2 linked regions of the Labrys monachus genome follow. The protein of the gene in region 1 binds, or shares a complex with, the protein of each later gene. Links are inferred from orthologs where the notes say so. Each region holds a gene or a part of one and is shown in the gene's direction. Other genes may lie near its edges. The genes, in order: tig and rpsG.

Region 1 (10,779 bases):
CGCCGCTGCGACGGCCTGGAGGGATTTTCCCGCATCCTGGAGGACAGCCGTCGCAATGCCGTCGTGATCGGTCCGGCGCTCGAACCGGGCGAGGAGACGCGGGCCCGCGTCGAGATGGCGCTGGCCGCTTCCCGCGCGGTCTTGCTCGACGCCGGCGCCCTGACGGCTTTCGCGGCGGACCGCTTCCGCCTCATCGCCGCCTTGCGTGCGGCGGCCGGCCCCGTCGTGCTGACGCCGCATGAGGGGGAGTTCGCCCGCCTGTTCGCCGACATCGCCGGCAGCGGCGCCTCCAAGCTCGACAGGGCCCGCGCCGCGAGCGAGACGACGGGCGCCATCGTGGTGCTGAAGGGGGCCGATACGGTCGTCGCGGCAGCGGACGGCCGGGCGGCCATCAACACCAACGCCCCTCCGACCCTGGCGACAGCGGGGTCGGGGGACGTGCTCTCCGGCCTCGTCGGCGGTCTGCTGGCGCAATCGATGCCGGCCTTCGAGGCCGCCTGCGCCGGCGTCTGGCTGCATGGCGAGGCGGCAGGCCGGTTCGGCCCCGGCCTCACCGCCGACGACCTGCCCGGCGCGCTGTGCGGCGCGCTGGTGGCGCTCACGGAGGAGGGGGGCGCCGCCTGACGGCGCCTGTCCGCGGCATGCGAGGGATGGCGTTTTCTCTGCAGATGGCGGGTGCGGATCCATGCTCCGCGCACCCGCGGCACCGGCATCCGTGCGGTCTGCCGCCGCCGACGGCCAAACAAGGCCGAAATAGACAAACTTTTTTGCTGCATCGTTTTCATGACATGCTATATGGCGCCACTCATTTGCGGGGCGCGGGTTCCGCGAAAGAGAGCCCTTTGCGGGCGTGGCGGAACTGGTAGACGCGCTGGATTTAGGTTCCAGTGATGAAAGTCGTGGGGGTTCGAGCCCCTCCGCCCGCACCACGACCGGTCGATAAGATCAAGCTCTGACGGGCGGCGAAACGAACTCACGGATTCGGGACAATAATATGCAGGTGACCCAAACCCTGGCCGACGGCCTGAAGCGGGAATTCAAAGTGGTGGTACCGGCGGCGGAAATCGCCTCGCGTGCCGACGCCCAGCTCGAAGATATGAGGGGCAAGGTCCGTGTGAACGGCTTCCGTCCGGGCAAGGTGCCGGTGGCTCACCTGCGCCGCCTGTATGGCCGCTCGGTCGTGGCCGACGTCGTCAACGACTATGTCGGCGAGGCCAACCGCAAGATCGTCGACGAGAACCAGATCAAGCTGGCCATGGAGCCCAAGCTCGATTTTGGCGCCGGCGAGGAGGGCGTTGCCCAGGTTCTCGAAGGCAAGGCCGATCTCGCCTGGACCGTGGCGGTGGAAGTGCTGCCGACCTTCGAGGTCGGCGACGTCTCCGGCATCAAGATCGAACGGCCGGTGGTCGAGGTGACCGATGCCGACATCCAGGAGCGCCTGGAGAACCTGGCGCGCCGCAATGTCAGCTACACCGACAAGGAGGCCGGCGCCAAGGCGGAGAAGTTCGACCGCGTGATCGTCGACTTCACCGGCAAGATCGACGGCGAGCCGTTCGAGGGCGGCACGGGCACGGATATCTCGGTCGATATCGGCTCCAACACCTTCATTCCCGGCTTCGAGGACCAGCTGATCGGCGTCGCCGCGGGCGAGGAGAAGACCGTCGAGGTCAAGTTCCCGGTCAACTACCTGTCCGAGACGCTGGCCGGCAAGGACGCGGTCTTCGACGTGAGCGTCAAGGCGGTGCAGGCGCCGTCCGAGCTGGTGGCCGACGACGAACTCGCCAAGTCCGTCGGGCTCGAATCGCTCGACAAGCTCAAGGAAGTCATCAAGGGCACGGTCGAGCGCGAATATGCGAACGTCGCCCGCAGCAAGGTGAAGCGCCAGCTTCTGGACGCGCTCGACGCCAAATACACCTTCGACCTTCCGCCGACCCTGTTCCAGCAGGAGTTCGACAATGTCTGGCAGCAGGTCGAGCGCGAGATGCAGCAGACCGGCCGCACCTTCGAGGACGAGAAGACCACCGAGGAAGAGGCCCGGGAAGAGTACCGCAAGATCGCGGCGCGCCGGGTCCGTCTCGGCCTGGTGCTCGCCGAGATCGGCGAAAGCAACAAGATCGTCGTCTCCGACGACGAGACGACCCGCGCGATGGTCGAGCGCGCCCGGCAATTCCCGGGCCAGGAACGCCAGGTCTGGGAGTTCTACACCAAGAACCAGGGCGCGATCGCCGAGCTGCGCGCGCCGATCTTCGAGGACAAGGTCGTCGACCACATCCTCAGCCTCGCCGAGGTCACCGACAAGCCGGTGAGCAAGGAGGAGTTGTTCAAGGAAGAGGACGAGGAAACGACCGAGGAGAAGTCCGAGGCGTAAGGCTTCCTCATCGTCCCCGAACGACATTGGATGGCCGGGCTGGTTCCCGGCCATTCTCGTTGAGGCGGGCGGCGGAGCGCTTCGGCCCGGTTCGTGGCCGGCGCATCTTGCAGAAGTGCCCTCGACGACACATTTGCGATGGGTGGTTCCGCAGGCATCCTCTCGACGCCGGCGCGGAACGATCCCAGTCACCCTTGTTTCAGTCGTATGGCCTTCAGCTCTGCGGCTTTTGGCAGCCGGTGCACTTGACAAAATTGCTGGCAATCTCTGCCCTGCCAGAGACATTGTTGCCGAGATTCGCCCTCTGGAGAATGACCGATGAGAGACCCCGTCGATACCTTCACCAACTACATCGTTCCCAGCGTGGTCGAGAGCACCAACCGGGGTGATCGGGCTTGGGACATCTATTCGCGCATGCTGCGCGAGCGCATCATCTTCGTGACCGGGCCGGTCGAGGACAACATGGCCTCGAGCGTGGTGGCCCAGCTCCTGTTCCTCGAGGCGGAGAACCCCAAGAAGGAAATCGCGCTCTACATCAACTCGCCGGGCGGCGTCGTGACGTCGGGCATGTCGATCTACGACACCATGCAGTTCATCCGCTGTCCCGTCTCGACGCTGTGCATCGGGCAGGCGGCTTCGATGGGCTCGCTTCTCCTGGCTGGCGGGGCCAAGAATATGCGTTTTGCCTTGCCGAACGCCCGCATCATGGTGCATCAGCCTTCCGGCGGCTTTCAGGGGCAGGCGACCGACATCCTCATCCACGCTGAAGAGACCAAGCGGGTCAAGCAGCGCCTCAATGAGATCTACGTCAAGCATACCGGGCAGGATATCAAGGCCATCCAGGAAGCGCTCGAGCGCGACAATTTCATGGATGCCGAGGGCGCCAGGGAATTCGGGCTCGTCGACCAGGTGATCGAAAAACGCCCGGACGACGGTGCCGCAAAAGCGTAAGAGTTTCGACACAGTTCATTGCGATGGTGATCGTTAATGCTCTGTTGACGGGGTAAAGCCTAGATTCCACCATTGCTTAAGATGGTGGATGAGGCGATGTTGAGAAGCGGCGGGGATCGGTGTTCTGGCACGGTCCTTGCTGGGAGTTGCGACTAGGGCGGGCCAGGAGGTTCGCCCAAAGAGAGCCCGAAAGGGGGACGCCATGACCAAGGCCGGCAGCGATTCGAAGAATACGCTCTACTGCTCATTCTGCGGCAAGAGCCAGCACGAAGTTCGCAAGCTGATCGCCGGCCCGACAGTTTTCATCTGCGATGAATGTGTCGAGCTGTGTATGGACATCATTCGCGAGGAGAACAAATCCTCGCTCGTGAAATCGCGCGACGGCGTGCCGACGCCGCGCGAGATCTGCAAGGTGCTCGACGACTATGTGATTGGGCAGTTCCAGGCCAAGCGCGTTCTGTCGGTCGCCGTCCATAACCACTACAAGCGCCTCAACCATGCGGCGAAGCACAGCGACGTCGAACTCGCCAAGTCGAACATCCTGCTGATCGGGCCGACCGGCTCGGGCAAGACCTTGCTGGCGCAGACGATGGCGCGCATCATCGATGTGCCCTTCACCATGGCCGACGCCACCACGCTGACGGAAGCCGGCTATGTCGGCGAGGACGTCGAGAACATCATTCTCAAGCTCCTCCAGGCGGCCGACTACAATGTCGAGCGTGCGCAGCGCGGCATCGTCTATATCGACGAGGTCGACAAGATCAGCCGCAAGTCCGACAACCCCTCGATCACGCGGGATGTTTCGGGCGAAGGCGTCCAGCAGGCGCTGCTGAAGATCATGGAAGGCACGGTGGCGAGTGTTCCTCCGCAGGGCGGGCGCAAGCATCCCCAGCAGGAATTCCTGCAGGTGGACACCACCAACATCCTGTTCATCTGCGGCGGTGCCTTCTCCGGACTCGAAAAGATCATTTCGGGCCGCGGCAAGGGAAGCTCGATCGGCTTCGGTGCCCGCGTGGCCGCGCCGGAAGACCGCCGCACCGGCGAGATCTTCCGCGAGGTCGAGCCGGAGGATCTCCTGAAGTTCGGCCTGATTCCGGAATTCGTCGGCCGCCTGCCGGTGATCGCCACGCTGGAGGACCTCGACGAGCCGGCGCTGATCAAGATCCTGACCGAGCCGAAGAATGCGCTCGTCAAGCAGTATCAGCGCCTGTTCGAGATGGAGGGCATCGACCTGAGCCTGCAGGAGGAGGCGCTGTCATCGATCGCCAAACGTGCGATCGAGCGCAAGACCGGTGCTCGCGGGCTTCGTTCGATCATGGAGAGCATCCTGCTCGATACCATGTTCGAACTGCCGGGCCTCGACGGCGTGGAAGAGGTGGTGATCTCGAAGGAAGTCGTGGACGGCCAGGCCAAGCCCCTGTTCATCTACTCCGACAAGCAGGAAGTCTCTTCGTCCGCCTGACGAGGCCTGTATCCGGCCGGGGTGGGCCAGGAATGCGGCTCCGGCTGTCATTCCCCCCAGAAGAATCCCGCCGCATTCTGGCGGCGGGGCGGCACGGCGGAACGTGATCCGGCGCGGTTGCGGCATTTCCACGCCGCGCTGCCTTCCCATGTCCCGTCATCGATCTTTGATCGAGCGCCCGGGTGACGGAATGGAGCAGCCGGGCCGCTATGTGCCATCGGGAATGACTGACGGCATCGACGTTCTCCTGCAAGGCGATGTCAGCTGGCACAAATTGGCATAGCGGCTTGGCTTGACACGGCGCTCCTCCCCCCCACCTATTCATTGTGAAGCAATCGCGCCCATTCGGGGCGATTGGAATACCCCCGAGGCCCACCTCGTTGGTCGAAGGGGATAGCGCTTGTGGCACGGCTATTGCAGCGTGGTGCGGCGCAGGAAAGGATATGCAATGACAACGAATAAACAGCGTCCCGCGGTGCCCCCGGGTACCGTCGATACTTTCCCGGTGCTGCCGCTGCGCGACATCGTCGTGTTTCCGCATATGATCGTCCCGCTCTTCGTCGGCCGCGAGAAGTCGATCCGCGCGCTGGAAGAAGTGATGCGCACGGACCGTCATATCCTCCTGGCGACCCAGCTCAACGCGGCGGAGGACGATCCGGCGACGGACTCGATCTACAAGCTCGGAACGCTGGCCACGGTCCTTCAGCTGCTGAAGCTGCCCGACGGCACGGTGAAGGTGCTGGTCGAGGGCGTGGACCGCGCCAAGGTGCTGTCCTATTCGAGCCGCGAGGATTTCTACGAGGCTGAGGCCGAGGTTCTCGGCAATGGCACCGGCGAACGCATCGAGGCCGAGGCGCTGGCGCGTTCGGTGGTTTCCGAATTCGAGAGCTACGTCAAGCTGAACAAGAAGGTCTCGCCCGAGGTCGTCGCCGCGGTCACCCAGATCGAGGACTATTCCAAGCTCGCCGATACCATCGCCTCGCATCTGGCGGTGAAGATCGCGGACAAGCAGGACGTTCTCGAGATCCTGCCGATTCCGGCGCGCCTGGAAAAGGTGCTCTCACTGATGGAGAGCGAGATCTCCGTACTGCAGGTGGAGAAGCGCATTCGCACGCGGGTCAAGCGCCAGATGGAGAAGACCCAGCGCGAATACTATCTCAACGAGCAGATGAAGGCGATCCAGAAGGAGCTGGGCGACGAGGAAGGCAAGGACGAGCTCGGTGAGCTCGAACAGAAGATCAAGGCGACCAAGCTGACCAAGGAGGCCCGCGACAAGGCGCAGGCCGAGATGAAGAAGCTGCGCCAGATGTCTCCGATGTCCGCCGAAGCCACCGTGGTGCGTAACTATCTCGACTGGCTGATCTCCCTGCCCTGGGGCGAGAAGTCCCGGATCAAGAAGGATCTGCCGCATGCGCAGGAAATCCTCGATGCCGATCACCATGGCCTCGAAAAGGTCAAGGACCGGATCATCGAGTATCTCGCGGTGCAGCAGCGCGCCAACAAGCTGACGGGCCCGATCCTGTGCCTCGTCGGACCGCCCGGCGTCGGCAAGACCTCGCTCGCCAAGTCCATCGCCAAGGCGACGGGCCGTGAGTATGTGCGCATGTCGCTCGGCGGCGTGCGTGACGAGGCCGAGATCCGTGGCCACCGGCGCACCTATATCGGCTCGATGCCCGGCAAGGTCATTCAGTCGATGCGCAAGGCCAAGAAGCAGAATCCGCTCTTCCTGCTCGACGAGATCGACAAGATGGGTATGGATTTCCGCGGCGATCCGTCTTCGGCCCTGCTGGAGGTGCTGGATCCCGAGCAGAACGCGACGTTCAACGATCATTACCTCGAGGTCGACTACGACCTGTCGAACGTGATGTTCGTGACGACGGCGAACACGCTCAACATCCCGCCGGCCCTGCTGGACCGCATGGAGATCATCCGGCTCGCCGGCTACACCGAGGACGAGAAGGTCGAGATTTCGCGCAAGCACCTCGTGCCCAATGCCATCCAGAAGCATGGGCTGAAGCCGAAGGAATTCTCGATCGACGATGAGGCCCTGTTGCTGCTGGTGCGCCGCTATACGCGGGAAGCCGGCGTGCGCAATCTCGAACGTGAGATCTCGAACCTCACCCGCAAGGCCGTCAAGGACATCCTGATGTCCAAGAAGAAGGGCGTGCGCGTGACCCCGGCCGTGCTCGAGGACTATCTCGGCGCGCCGCGCTATCGCTACGGCCTGGCCGAGCTGGAAGACCAGATCGGCGCGGTGACGGGCTTGGCGTGGACGGAAGTCGGCGGCGAGCTTCTGACCATCGAAGCGGTGATGATGCCCGGCAAGGGCAGGATGACCGTGACGGGCAATCTGAAGGACGTCATGCGCGAATCGATCTCGGCGGCGGCTTCCTATGTCCGCTCGCGGGCGATCGACTACGGCATCGAGCCGCCGCTGTTCGACCGTCGCGACGTCCATGTGCACGTGCCGGAAGGCGCGACGCCCAAGGACGGCCCCTCGGCCGGCATCGCCATGGCCACCGCCATGGTGTCGGTGATGACGGGCATCCCGGTCCGCCGTGATGTCGCCATGACCGGCGAGGTGACGCTGCGGGGGCGCGTGCTGCCTATCGGCGGCCTGAAGGAGAAACTGCTCGCCGCGCTTCGTGCCGGCATCAAGACCGTGCTCATCCCGGAAGAGAACGCCAAGGATCTGGCGGATATTCCGGACAATGTGAAGAACGGGCTCGAGCTGGTGCCGGTGTCCCGGATGGAGGAGGTCCTGCGCAAGGCGCTCGTGCGCATGCCGGAGCCGATCGTCTGGGAAGAGGACAAGACCCATCCGCCGGTGATCCCCGGCGACGATGCCGGCGCCGTCGTCGCGCACTGAGCTTCGCCTGAACCCAAGGACGGCCGCACATTCGTTGTGCGGCCGTTTTTTTGAGGTGGGTGCGTCCTTCGGGGAAGGCGCGGCAGTGGCCTCCAGCCCAACGGCGGTGAGGCTCCCCGTGTCCCGAAGGGGCTTGGCGCTGGAGCATGTCTCGGCTGCAGTCTGGCGCAAGATGTCCACAATGGCGGTGACGGAGATTTACGCCGCCGCCGACCCGTTGTATATGCGTGCGGGTCGGACGACTCCGGGACGACTGGTTCGCGCCATTCCAGTGCCGGCGCCGGAACTGAAAAAGTGAAATATCCCGGCACTTTCAGTTGCTTGGGCGGTTAGCTCAGTTGGTAGAGCATCTCGTTTACACCGAGAGGGTCGGCGGTTCGAGCCCGTCACCGCCCACCATTCGAATCAAACACTCACAGGCGACGACGACAGTCACGCCAACGATATCAGCGTTGGGTGGTCCGTTCTTGAGAGGCATGTTCTATAGACACCTGACGAGGCGCGCCGGGCTCCAGCGTGATCTGCACCCGCTTGGCGGTGACGGAGCCGGCGATGCCGTAGCTGGCGCTCCACTCGATACGGAAGCAATCGCCAGTTTGGGCCGCAGGGCGCGAGGGGCCTCGGAAACCTGAACAGGTCCGATCCCCCAATGGAAGCGGCCCCATTTATCCTCTAAAACCAGATAATTTTCTGAATTATCAAGTACTTATACCCTATCAGGATACCATGTGAGCCATCCCGAAGAAAATGCCGAATGAAGATGAGGGGCATGGCTCGCCTTCCTGTTCAGCACCGTGGCAGGAAACACTTTCCGGATGCGCTGCCGTTAACGATTTTCGTTCAAGCAACGTTCATACGGCGCTGCTACTGTTACGGAAGCGCTGGGGGGTGCAATGAATAGGGACTTTGTCGGACCATGAAGAAAATCATTTTGGCTGCCGTTGCGTTGTCGCTCGCCACGGTTGCATTCGCTCCGGTTGCCGCTTCCGCCGCGCCCGTGCGCGAGAGGGCGTCGGTCGGCGCCGTCATGATCAAGCGCGGCCCGCATTGCACGGTCGTCAAGCGTAAGGCCCGTATCCATGGTCATTGGGTCGTCAGCACCCGCAGGGTCTGCCGTCGCTGAACTTGAGGGGCGCTGCCGGCATGTTGCGCCGGCAGCGCCTTCCGCCAGGCCATCGGCGTGCCGCAGGATCGGCGCCGGGCAGGCTCAGTTCGTTTCCTTGAGGACGTCGATGAAGGCCCGCAGGGCCGGCGGTACATGTCGATGGCCTGGATAATAGAGGAACAGGCCGGGAATCGGCGGACACCAGTCATCCAGCACGGTCACGAGGGCGCCCCGATCGATGTGGGCGCGGGCGCAGCGGTCCGAGACATAGGCGATTCCCATGCCGCCCGCCGCCGCGTCGGCCATCAGGTCCATATGATCGAGTGTGAGTCTGCCGGGGACGTCGATCGACAGTTCCTGGCCGTGCCTTTCGAATTCCCAGCGATAGGGCTTGCCGCTCGGCAGGCGAAAGCGGATGCAGGCATGGTCGTGCAGGTCGTCCGGCACCTTCGGGCCCGCGTGATCGGCGAGATAGCCGGGCGACGCCACGGCGACGAAGCGCGCGCTTCCCCCGAATCGCACCGCGACCATGTCCTGCGGCACGGCCTCTCCGAGGCGGATGCCGGCATCGAAACCCTCGGCGACGATATCGACCAGCCTTCCCTCGGTGACGAGGTCGAGCGAGACCTGTGGATATCGTGACAGGAAGGCCGGCACCGTCGAGGCCAGCAACAGGCGGGCGGCGATCTCGCTCGAATTGATGCGCAGCGGGCCGGCCGGAACGCTGCGGAAATCGTCCACTTCCGACAAGGCCGCGTCGATGTCCCGCAGCAGCGGCTGAAGGCGCCCGACAAGACGCTCGCCCGCCTGCGTCGGCGCGACGCTGCGGGTGGTGCGGTGGAGCAGGCGCACGCCCATCTCCTGCTCCAGCGACCGCATCATATGGCTGAGCGTCGACGGCGACAGGCCGAGATCGTCCGCCGCCTTGCGAAAGCTGCGATGCGAGACGATCGCCGCGAGTGCCTTCAATTCGGGAAGTCCCGGTTTGCCATTCATGGGTATTCTTCAGCACGTCATGGAAGATTGAGTGGATAGTATCACCAATTGGAAGGGCTATCTTGCCGGAAAGCCGTAATCACGCGGCGAGACGAGGACTCTTGCATGAGCAGAACATGGTTCATCACCGGCGCTTCATCCGGCTTCGGACGGCTTCTCACCGAGCGCCTCCTGGCTCGCGGCGACCGCGTGGCGGCAACGGCGCGCAGGCCCGAAACGCTCGCGGACCTCGGCAAAGAGCATGGCGACAGGCTCTGGACGGCGTCGCTCGACGTTACCGACATCCCGGCGATGCGACGCGCGGTCGATCGGGCCTTTCGCGAACTCGGCCGCATCGACGTCGTCGCGAGCAATGCCGGCTACGGCCTCTTCGGCGCGGCGGAGGAACTGGGCGACGAGCAGATCGGCTCCCTGATCGAGACCAACCTCATCGGCTCCATCCAGCTCATCCGCGCGGTGATCCCGCATTTGAGAAACCAGGGTGGCGGCAGGATCCTGCAGGTCTCATCGGAAGGCGGGCAGATGGCCTATCCCGGCTTCAGCCTCTATCACGCGAGCAAATGGGGCATAGAAGGCTTCGTCGAGGCCGTCCGCCAGGAGGTTGCGCCGTTCGGCATCACCTTCACGCTCGTCGAGCCCGGGCCGACGCAGACCAATTTTGCGGCGGGCCTGGTCACGGCCGAGCCGGCGCCGGCCTATGAGAAGACGCCGGTGGGAAACCTCCGCCGCGCCTGGGCCGACGGCTCCTTCACGGCAAAGGGGGATCCGGCGAAGATGGTCGAGGCGATGATCGCCTCCGCCGAGACGGAGAACGGACCGCTGCGGCTGACATTCGGGGCCACGGCCTACGCCTCCATCGGCAATGCGCTCCGAGGCCGGCTCGCCGAGCTCGAGGGGCAGAGGGACGCGGCCTTGTCGATGGACCTCGACGGCTGAGTGGTCAGCCGGGGAACGGCGCCCAGCCGAGGTCCGTCGGCGAAATCGATGCGGGCGCATGGGGCCATTCGATCCCGAAGGCCGCATCGTCG
Region 2 (10,511 bases), 1.1 Mb from region 1 along the record:
GATCGCCAAGCGCCGCGACGACCTCATCCTGCAGCAGAAGCAGGCCGAGGCGGCCACGCCGGTCGCGGCACCCGCCGAGGAAGTGGTTGCCCTGCCGGCTGCCGAATAGCGCCGGTGCAGGACGCGCATCGATAAGGGGGCGGCCCGCCAGCGGGCCGCCCTTTCTTTTGATACCGGGCTACCGCCCGGCTCCCGCGCGATGGATCGGTGCGCGCCGGCGCATTATCGGCTTTCCCGGCCAGAAACTGCATTTCCGGGCTTTTTGACACGCTTCGTGCTTGACGTGGGGCGAGTCGGCAGCTAAAGACAGCCTACTTTCAGGGCAGGCGGTAAGCTGTGTTGTTCCTGCTGTCGTCAAGACGCGGAACCGATCGCTTAAACGCTGCCTCCGGGCTATCAGACACAGTTCCGGTCATGACCTCTGCGTGAAAGCGCGGCGGTCCTCTGTGGGTGTCGCGCTTGCATCCCCGACAAGGGAAGCTGGCGCGGTTTCGTTTTGCGTGGGTTCCTCATGCAAGGCAAAGCAGGTGCGGCCGTGACGGGCGTGCCAATCGAAGTTGAAGGGCGAACGATGCCGACCATTAGCCAGCTGATCCGCAAGCCGCGCGAACCGAAAGTGTATCGCGAGAAGGCGCGCCACCTGGAAGCATGCCCGCAGAAGCGCGGTGTGTGCACCCGCGTTTATACGACGACCCCGAAGAAGCCGAACTCGGCTTTGCGTAAAGTTGCCAAGGTGCGTCTCACCAATGGCTTCGAGGTCATCGGCTACATCCCCGGCGAGGGCCACAACCTTCAGGAGCATTCCGTGGTGATGATCCGCGGCGGCCGCGTGAAGGACTTGCCCGGCGTCCGCTATCATATCCTCCGCGGCGTTCTCGACACGCAGGGTGTCAAGAACCGCAAGCAGCGCCGGTCGAAGTACGGCGCGAAGCGTCCGAAGTAAGGGAAGAGCTCACTATGTCCCGTCGCCATCGTGCCGAAAAGCGTGAGATCATTCCGGATCCGAAGTTCGGTGATCTCGTCGTTACCAAGTTCATGAACGCCATCATGTATGACGGCAAGAAGTCGGTCGCCGAGAAGATCGTCTATGACGCCTTCGATACCATCGAAGCCAAGGCGAAGCAGAGCCCGATCAACGTTTTCCAGCAGGCGCTGTCCAACGTTGCCCCGGCGATCGAAGTCCGCTCGCGCCGCGTCGGCGGTGCGACCTATCAGGTTCCGGTCGAAGTCCGTCCCGAGCGTCGCCAGGCGCTGGCGATCCGCTGGATCCTGACGGCGGCCCGCGGCCGCAACGAGAAGACCATGGAAGAGCGTCTGTCGGGCGAACTGATGGATGCCTCCAACAATCGCGGCAACGCCGTGAAGAAACGCGAAGACACGCACCGGATGGCGGAAGCCAACCGCGCCTTCTCGCATTACCGCTGGTAAGCCTGAAGACAGGATTGAGGATCAGACGATGGCCCGCACGCACGCGATCGAGGACTACCGCAATTTCGGTATCATGGCGCATATCGACGCCGGCAAGACCACGACCACTGAGCGGATTCTCTACTACACCGGCAAGTCGCACAAGATCGGCGAAGTGCATGACGGCGCTGCCACCATGGATTTCATGGAGCAGGAGCAGGAGCGCGGCATCACGATCACTTCGGCTGCGACCACGGCTCACTGGGCCGGCAAACGCCTGAACATCATCGACACGCCCGGCCACGTCGACTTCACCATCGAAGTCGAGCGTTCGCTGCGTGTGCTCGACGGTGCCGTCTGCGTGCTCGATTCCAACCAGGGTGTCGAACCGCAGACCGAGACGGTCTGGCGCCAGGGTGACAAGTACAAGGTTCCGCGCATCGTCTTCGCCAACAAGATGGATAAGACGGGCGCCGATTTCTACAAGTGCCTGGACGATATCGTGAAGCGCCTCGGGGCCAAGCCGGTTCCGATCCAGCTGCCGATCGGCTCCGAAGCGAACTTCAAGGGTATCGTCGACCTCGTCCGCATGAAGGCCGTCGTCTGGACCGGCGAGGCGCTGGGCGCCGAATTCGACATGAATGCCGAAATTCCGGATGACCTGAAGGAAAGGGCCGCGGAATATCGCCTGGCCCTGATCGAAGCTGCCGTCGAACTCGACGACGATGCGATGACGGCCTATCTGGATGGTACCGAGCCGGACGAGCCGACCCTCAAGCGCCTGATTCGTAAGGCGGTGCTGACCAGCGCCTTCTACCCGGTCCTGGCCGGTTCGGCGTTCAAGAACAAGGGCGTGCAGACGCTGCTCGACGCGGTCGTCGACTATCTGCCGTCGCCGCTCGACCGCCCGGCGATCAAGGGTATCGATCCGCGCAACGACGAGGAAGTCGAGCGTCCGTCCTCGGACAGCGCCCCGCTTGCGATTCTCGGCTTCAAGATCATGGACGACCAGTATGGTGTCCTGACCTTCTGCCGCATTTATTCCGGCAAGCTCCAGAAGGGCGTTTCGCTCCTCAACTCGACCCGCGAAAAGAACGAGCGTGTCGGCCGCATGGTTCTCATGCATGCCAATGACCGCGTGGAAATTGCCGAGGCCTATGCGGGCGATATCGTCGCCCTCGTCGGCCTGAAGGATACCCGCACCGGCGACACGCTGTGCGATCCGGCCCATCCGGTCATCCTGGAGCGCATGGAATTCCCCGAGCCCGTCATCGAGATGGCGGTCGAGCCGAAGACCAAGGCGGACCAGGAAAAGATGGCCCTGGCTCTGGTCAAGCTGGCCGCGGAGGATCCGTCCTTCCGCGTGTCGACCGACCAGGAATCCGGCCAGACCATCATCAAGGGCATGGGCGAGCTCCATCTCGACATCAAGGTCGACATCCTGCGCAGGACGCACAAGGTCGACGTCAATGTCGGCGCTCCGCAGGTGGCCTTCCGCGAGAAGATCACCAAGCGGGCCGAGATCGACTACACCCACAAGAAGCAGACCGGTGGTACCGGCCAGTTCGCTCGCGTCAAGTTCATCGTCGAGCCGAACGAGCCGGGCAAGGGCTTCGAGTTCGAGTCGAAGGTCATCGGCGGTTCGGTGCCCAAGGAATACATCCCGGGCGTCGAAAAGGGCCTCAATTCGGTTCTGGGCGCAGGCATCGTCGCCGGCTTCCCGGTGGTGGACGTCAAGGTCACGCTGATCGACGGCGCCTACCATGAAGTCGACTCTTCGGCCCTGGCGTTCGAAATCGCGTCTCGCGCGGCTCTTCGTGAAGGCCTGCAGAAGGGCGGTTCGGTCCTGCTCGAGCCGGTCATGAAGGTCGAGGTGGTGACTCCGGAAGAATATACCGGCTCGGTCATCGGCGATCTCAACTCTCGTCGCGGCCAGATCCAGGGCCAGGACATGCGCGGCAACGCGAATGTCGTGAATGCCATGGTCCCGCTCATGAACATGTTCGGCTACGTCAACCAGTTGCGCTCCTTCACCCAGGGCCGTGCCAGCTACACGATGCAGTTCGACCACTACGAACAGGCGCCGTCCAACGTCGCTGCTGAAATCCAGGCGAAGTACGCCTGATCCATTTCGTTACTAGGTTCATCCGCCGTTTCGGCGACAGGTGAAGGAGGCCCCGATGGCCAAAGAGAAATTTGAACGGAACAAGCCGCACTGCAACATCGGCACGATTGGTCACGTCGACCATGGCAAGACGTCGTTGACGGCAGCGATCACGAAGGTTCTGGCGGAGACGGGCGGGGCGACGTTCACGGCGTATGACCAGATCGACAAGGCGCCTGAAGAGAAGGCGCGCGGCATCACGATCTCGACGGCGCATGTTGAGTACGAGACGAAGAACCGTCACTACGCGCATGTGGACTGCCCGGGTCACGCCGATTATGTGAAGAACATGATCACGGGCGCGGCGCAGATGGACGGCGCGATCCTGGTCGTTTCGGCGGCGGACGGTCCGATGCCGCAGACGCGCGAGCACATCCTGCTGGCGCGCCAGGTCGGCGTTCCCGCGCTGGTGGTGTTTCTGAACAAGGTGGACATGGTCGACGATCCCGAGCTTCTGGAGCTCGTGGAGCTGGAAGTGCGCGAGCTTCTGTCGAAGTACGAGTTCCCTGGGGACGACATCCCGATCACCAAGGGCTCAGCGCTGATGGCGCTGGAGAACAAGTCGCCGGAGATCGGGCATGACGCGATCCTCGAGCTGATGAAGACGGTGGACGACTACATCCCGCAGCCGGAGCGGCCGATCGACCAGCCGTTCCTGATGCCGGTGGAAGACGTGTTCTCGATCTCGGGCCGCGGCACGGTGGTGACGGGACGCGTGGAGCGCGGCATCGTCAAGGTCGGCGAGGAAGTCGAGATCATCGGCATCCGTCCGACGCAGAAGACGACGGTGACGGGCGTGGAGATGTTCCGCAAGCTGCTGGACCAGGGTCAGGCTGGCGACAACATCGGCGCGCTGCTGCGCGGCACCAAGCGCGAGGACGTGGAGCGCGGCCAGGTTCTGTGCAAGCCGGGTTCGGTGAAGCCGCACACGAAGTTCAAGGCCGAGGCCTATATCCTGACGAAGGAAGAGGGCGGTCGCCATACGCCGTTCTTCGGCAATTACCGTCCTCAGTTCTACTTCCGCACGACGGACGTGACGGGGATCGTGACGCTGCCGGAAGGCACGGAAATGGTGATGCCGGGCGACAACATCGCCATGACGGTGAGCCTGATCGTGCCGATCGCCATGGAGGAGAAGCTGCGCTTCGCCATCCGTGAAGGCGGTCGCACCGTCGGGGCCGGCGTCGTCGCCGCCATCATCGAATAAGATCTTCAATCAAGCGCATTGTCGGCGCGCCGTTTGGCGGCGCGCCAAACATTTCGGAGTCAGGGCATGAACGGCCAGAACATCCGCATCCGCCTCAAAGCGTTCGACCATCGTATCCTCGATGCGTCGACCCGCGAGATTGTTTCCACGGCCAAGCGCACTGGCGCCGCTGTTCGCGGACCAATTCCGCTCCCGACGCGGATCGAGAAATACACGGTGAACCGCTCGCCGCACGTCGACAAAAAATCGCGTGAGCAGTTCGAGATGCGCACCCATAAGCGCCTGCTCGACATCGTAGACCCCACCCCGCAGACCGTGGACGCGCTCATGAAGCTCGACCTCGCCGCAGGCGTGGACGTCGAGATCAAACTCTGATCAGGCTCCTCTAGGCTTAGGAACGAACGCCATGCGTTCTGGTGTCATTGCACAGAAGATCGGCATGAGCCGCGTTTACAACGACGCAGGCGAGCATGTACCGGTCACAGTTCTCCGGCTTGACGGCTGCCAGGTCGTCGCCCACCGGACCAACGACAAGAACGGGTATACCGCGCTGCAGCTCGGCGCCGGCTTTGCTAAGGTCAAGAATACGACCAAGGCGCAGCGTGGCCATTTTGCTGTCGCCAATGTGGAGCCCAAGCGTAAGATCGTCGAATTCCGCGTGCCGGAAACCGGCATGATTCCGGTCGGCGCCACCATCACTGCCGACCATTTCGTCCCCGGCCAGTTCGTCGACGTCACCGGTACGACGATCGGCAAGGGCTTCGCCGGCTCGATGAAGCGCTGGAATTTCAGCGGCCATCGCGCGACCCACGGCAACTCGGTGACCCATCGTGCCCATGGTTCGACGGGTCAACGCCAGGACCCCGGCAAGACGTTCGCCGGCAAGAAGATGGCGGGCCATCTCGGTGACGAGCGCGTCACCACGATGAACCTCAAGGTCGTCCGTACTGATGTCGATCGCGGCCTCATCCTCGTCGAGGGTGCCGTTCCCGGCGCCAAGGGCGGCTGGATCCTGGTGCGCGACGCCGTCAAGAAGCAGTTGCCGGAAGCGGCGCCGAAGCCCGGCGCGTTCCGCTTGCCAGAAGCTGCAGTCGCAGCGGCCGGCGAGTGAGGAGGAGCCGATGAAACTTTCGATTACCACTCTTGACGGATCCGAGACCGGCTCCGTGACGCTGTCGGACGAGATCTTCGGTCTCGAGCCGCGTGCGGACATCCTTCAGCGCGTCGTGCGCTGGCAATTGGCCAAGCGCCAGGCCGGCACGCACAAGACGCTCGGCCGGTCGGAGATCGATCGGACCAAGAAGAAGCTGTACAAGCAGAAGGGCACCGGCGGCGCTCGTCACGGTGCGGCTTCCGCGCCGCAGTTCCGTGGCGGCGGCCGCGCCTTCGGGCCGGTGGTGCGCTCCCATGCCCATGATTTGCCGAAGAAGGTGCGGGCGCTTGGCCTCAAGCATGCGCTCTCGTCCAAGGCGAAGACGCAGCAGCTGATCATTCTCGACAAGGCTGCGGTCGACGAGATCAAGACCAAGGCGCTGAGGGACACGTTCTCGAAGCGGGGCCTGGCCAATGTTCTCGTCATCGACGGAGCCGAGGTCGATCAGAAGTTCGCTCTGGCCGCCCGCAACATCCCGAATGTGGACGTGTTGCCGGTGCAGGGCATCAATGTTTACGACATTCTGCGCCGCGACAGCCTCGTGCTGACCAAGGCGGCCGTCGACGCGCTGGAGGCACGATTCAAATGAGCACCGATGTCAGGCATTACGACGTGATCCTGTCCCCGGTGATCACGGAAAAGACGACGGCCCATACGGAACTCAACCAGGTGGTTTTCCGCGTCCGCAAGGAAGCGACCAAGCCGCAAATCAAGGCCGCCGTCGAGAAGCTGTTCAATGTCAAGGTGATGGGCGTCAACACGCTCATCCGCAAGGGCAAGATCAAGCGATTCAAGGGTACGATTGGCACCCAGAGCGACGTCAAGCGCGCGATCGTGACTTTGGCCGAAGGCCAGACGATCGACGTGACGACGGGCCTCTGAGGCGCGGACCGGAAAGGGAGAGAGACCAATGGCTCTCAAAAGTTACAAGCCGGTTACGCCGGGCCTGCGCCAGCTCGTGCTGGTCGACCGCTCCGCCCTCTACAAGGGAGCGCCGGTCAAGATCTTGACCGAAGGTCTGAGCAAGTCGGGCGGCCGCAACAATACGGGCCGCACCACGTCGTTCCGCAAGTCGGGCGGCCACAAGCGGACCTATCGCATCGTCGACTTCAAGCGCCGCAAGCTTGACGTGCAGGGCACCGTCGAGCGGATCGAATATGATCCGAACCGCACGGCCTTCATCGCGCTCATCTCCTATGCGGACGGTGAGCAGGCCTACATCCTGGCGCCGCAGCGCCTGGGCGTCGGCGACAAGGTGATCGCGAGCGCCTCGGCCGACGTGAAGCCGGGCAATGCGATGCCGATGTCGGCGATGCCGGTCGGCACGATCGTGCACAATGTCGAGCTCAAGCTCGGCCGTGGCGGCGCGATCGCCCGTTCTGCCGGCAGCTATGCCCAGATTGCCGGCCGCGATGGCTCCTACGTCATCCTGCGCCTCAATTCGGGCGAGCAGCGCCTGGTGCTGTCGAGCTGCTTCGCCACCGTCGGCGCGGTTTCGAACCAGGACCATATGAACATCTCGCTCGGCAAGGCGGGTCGTTCGCGCTGGCTCGGCATCAAGCCTTCGGTTCGCGGCGTTGCCATGAACCCGATCGACCATCCCCATGGCGGCGGCGAAGGCCGTACCTCGGGTGGCCGTCATCCCGTTACGCCCTGGGGCAAGCCGACCAAGGGCAAGAAGACGCGTTCGAACAAGGCGACGGACAAGTTTGTTGTCTCGTCGCGCCACGTCAAGAAGAAGTAAGGAGACCACTCGTGTCCCGCTCAGTCTGGAAAGGCCCGTTTGTGGACGGGTACCTCCTGAAAAAGGCGGATGCCGCGCGCGGCTCCGGCCGCAGCGAAGTCATCAAGACCTGGAGCCGCCGTTCCACCATTCTGCCGCACTTCATCGGCGTTACCTTTGGCGTCTATAACGGCCAGAAGCATGTCCCGGTGCAGATCACCGAAGACATGGTCGGCATGAAGCTCGGCGAATTTGCCCCGACGCGGACCTTCTATGGCCACGCGGCGGACAAGAAGGCGAAGAGGAAGTAAGCGATGGGCAAGCCGAAGTCTGAACGTGCCCTGCCGGATAACGAGGCGAAAGCGGTTGCACGCATGCTGCGCGTCTCCCCGCAGAAGCTGAATCTCGTGGCGACGATGATCCGCGGCAAGAGGGTCGATTCGGCTTTGGCCGACCTCACCTTCTCCCGCAAGCGCATCGCGACCGACGTCAAGAAGACGCTGCAGAGCGCCATTGCCAATGCCGAGAACAATCACGGCCTGGATGTGGACGATCTCATCGTCTCGGAAGCCTTCGTCGGGAAGGCCTTCGTCATCAAGCGCTTCCATGCGCGGGCCCGTGGCCGGGCAGGGCGTGTCGAGAAGCTGTTTTCGAACCTGACGGTCGTTGTCCGCCAGGTTGAAGCCAAGGCGTAAGGAGCCGGCGATGGGTCAGAAAGTCAATCCGATCGGCCTGCGTCTGGGTATCAACCGGACCTGGGATTCGCGCTGGTTCGCCGGCAAGAACGAATACGGCAAGCTGCTGCACGAGGACATCGCCATCCGCAAGGCGCTGCTCAAGCAGCTCAAGCAGGCGGCCGTCTCGCGCATCGTCATCGAGCGTCCGCACCGCAAGTGCCGCGTCACGATCTACTCGGCCCGTCCGGGCATCGTGATCGGCAAGAAGGGCGCGGATATCGACAAGCTCAAGAAGACGGTGTCGAGGCTGACGGCTTCGGAAGTGCACATCAACATCGTTGAAGTGCGCAAGCCCGAAGTCGATGCGACGCTGGTGGCCGACTCCATCGCCCAGCAGCTCGAGCGCCGCGTCGCCTTCCGTCGTGCCATGAAGCGCGCCGTGCAGTCGGCGATGCGCCTGGGTGCCGAAGGCATCCGCATCAACTGCTCGGGCCGTCTGGGCGGCGCGGAGATCGCCCGTCTCGAATGGTATCGTGAAGGGCGCGTGCCGCTTCACACGCTGCGCGCCGATGTCGACTACGGCACGGCGACGGCATTCACCACCTTCGGTACGTGCGGCATCAAGGTCTGGATCTTCAAGGGTGAGATCCTCGAGCATGATCCGATGGCCCAGGACAAGCGCATGGCGGAAGCCGAGACCGGCCGCTCGTCGTCGCGCCCTCGTAACGAAGCCGCGTGACGGCTGCGGGGACTTGAGAGAAGAAAACCATGTTGCAACCCAAGCGCACCAAATTCCGTAAGCAGTTCAAGGGCCGCATTCACGGTGTGGCCTCGTCGGGCGCGCTCCTGAACTTCGGCCAGTTCGGCCTCAAGGCCCTGGAGCCGGAGCGTGTGACTGCACGCCAGATCGAAGCCGCGCGTCGCGCCATCACCCGCGAGATGAAGCGTCAGGGTCGCGTGTGGATCCGCATCTTTCCGGACGTGCCGGTTTCCGCCAAGCCCGCCGAAGTGCGCATGGGCTCCGGCAAGGGCGCGCCCGACCATTGGGTCGCGCGCGTCAAGCCGGGCCGTATCATGTTCGAGCTCGACGGCGTCAGCGAGGAGATCGCCCGTTCGGCGTTGACGCTCGGCGCGGCCAAGCTGCCGATCAAGACCCGTTTCATCCAGCGTATCGCTGAGTGAGGAAGACACCATGAAGATCGAAGACGTCAAGGTGCTGACCGAAGACCAGCTCGCCGATGAACTCGCCAAGCTGAAGAAGTCGCAGTTCAATATGCGTTTCCAGAAGGCCACCGGCCAGCTGAACAACACGGCAGAGGTGCGCACGGTTCGTCGCTCCATTGCCAGGATCAAGACGGTTCAGAGCCAGCAGGCCGCGACCAAAGCCAAGGCTTGAGGAGATAGTCCATGCCCAAGCGCGTCCTGCAAGGCGTCGTCGTTTCGGACAAGAACGACAAGACGGTTGTTGTGAAGGTGGAGCGCCGCTTCACCCATCCGCTGCTGAAGAAGACCGTGCGTCGCACGAAGAACTACCATGCCCATGACGAGGGCAACGGCCACAAGGTCGGCGATATCGTGTGGATCGAGGAAGGTCGCCCGATGTCGAAGCTCAAGCGCTGGGTCGTCCGCGACGAAGCGGGCGCAGCCGAGGCGTAAGCCTCCGGCTGCCCGGGCGGCCTTGAATCGAAGCGGAATGTCGAAGCCGGCCGAATTAAGTTTGCTTGGGCCGGCTTTCTGCTTGTGATTGGGGAAGGGAGCCGCTAGAAGGCTCGCTTTCCCGGAGCGTCGGCGAAAGGGGCGGAGAGATCCGCCGCCTTGGCCGCGCTTTGGGTCTTCTATCAGATCTGCCGGCCGCAACGCCGGCGAACGGGCCCGAGACCTCGATGGTCGGAGGCCTTGCGGGGCCGGGATCCGAAAGGGTCCGGGCGCCAAACCCGAGGTTGGGCCGGGTCCGTCGTGAACGGATACCAGCCTGCGAAGAATAAGAGGGTACGTCATGATTCAGATGCAGTCGAATCTCGACGTCGCGGACAATTCCGGTGCGCGACGCGTGATGTGCATCAAGGTTTTGGGCGGCTCGAAGCGGAAATATGCCTCCGTCGGCGACATCATCGTCGTCTCGATCAAGGAAGCCATTCCGCGCGGGCGCGTCAAGAAGGGCGATGTGATGAAGGCCGTCG

The links.
Region 2: the proteins of tig (region 1) and rpsG are in contact, whole or in part, in a crystal structure (PDB 3GTY), measured with the Thermotoga maritima proteins. The link is inferred for Labrys monachus from one-to-one orthologs. Residues at the interface, in WP_004081061.1 of Thermotoga maritima: Glu122, Val124, Val129, Leu130, Tyr133, Glu188, Gly259, Ile262, Tyr263, Glu266, Ser270, Glu273, Gln274, Glu277, Arg308, Gln311, Ile312, Ser315, Tyr316, Glu325, Arg329, Arg336, Leu363, Phe366, Trp367, Arg373, Leu377, Arg381, Leu384, Glu387; in WP_004081843.1 of Thermotoga maritima: Lys34, Lys52, Lys55, Glu59, Arg62, Gln63, Glu66, Asn67, Lys69, Val71, Arg95, Ala109, Lys110, Lys111, Gly112, Arg113, Pro114, Glu117, Glu121, Ile124, Ala125, Tyr127, Asn128, Asn129, Thr130, Gly131, Lys135, Asp139, Arg142, Met143.

What each region holds. Positions count from the first base shown.
Region 1 is NZ_JAUSVK010000001.1:3,176,867-3,187,645, reverse strand. What follows is about bases 222-3,181. They hold tig (trigger factor), read left to right. Parts: upstream 222-994; coding sequence 995-2,368; downstream 2,369-3,181. Other genes in these bases: J3R73_RS14425 (ATP-dependent Clp protease proteolytic subunit), read left to right, coding at 2,687-3,181; J3R73_RS14440 (NAD(P)H-hydrate dehydratase), read left to right, coding at 222-624. Outside these bases: more of J3R73_RS14440, read left to right, coding at 1-221; more of J3R73_RS14425, read left to right, coding at 3,182-3,319; ATP-dependent Clp protease ATP-binding subunit ClpX, read left to right, coding at 3,522-4,781; lon (endopeptidase La), read left to right, coding at 5,230-7,650; J3R73_RS14405 (hypothetical protein), read left to right, coding at 8,567-8,773; J3R73_RS14400 (LysR family transcriptional regulator), read right to left, coding at 8,858-9,751; J3R73_RS14395 (SDR family oxidoreductase), read left to right, coding at 9,857-10,687; J3R73_RS14390 (dTDP-4-dehydrorhamnose 3,5-epimerase family protein), read right to left, coding at 10,692-10,779. UniProt on the Bacillus subtilis protein: Involved in protein export. Acts as a chaperone by maintaining the newly synthesized protein in an open conformation. Functions as a peptidyl-prolyl cis-trans isomerase.
Region 2 is NZ_JAUSVK010000001.1:4,248,760-4,259,270, reverse strand. What follows is about bases 1-2,692. They hold rpsG (30S ribosomal protein S7), read left to right. Parts: upstream 1-957; coding sequence 958-1,428; downstream 1,429-2,692. Other genes in these bases: fusA (elongation factor G), read left to right, coding at 1,457-2,692; rpsL (30S ribosomal protein S12), read left to right, coding at 572-943; rpoC (DNA-directed RNA polymerase subunit beta'), read left to right, coding at 1-109. Outside these bases: more of fusA, read left to right, coding at 2,693-3,532; tuf (elongation factor Tu), read left to right, coding at 3,588-4,778; rpsJ (30S ribosomal protein S10), read left to right, coding at 4,845-5,153; rplC (50S ribosomal protein L3), read left to right, coding at 5,185-5,889; rplD (50S ribosomal protein L4), read left to right, coding at 5,900-6,520; J3R73_RS19470 (50S ribosomal protein L23), read left to right, coding at 6,517-6,813; rplB (50S ribosomal protein L2), read left to right, coding at 6,842-7,675; rpsS (30S ribosomal protein S19), read left to right, coding at 7,687-7,965; rplV (50S ribosomal protein L22), read left to right, coding at 7,969-8,349; rpsC (30S ribosomal protein S3), read left to right, coding at 8,360-9,070; rplP (50S ribosomal protein L16), read left to right, coding at 9,100-9,513; rpmC (50S ribosomal protein L29), read left to right, coding at 9,524-9,727; rpsQ (30S ribosomal protein S17), read left to right, coding at 9,739-9,987; rplN (50S ribosomal protein L14), read left to right, coding at 10,328-10,511.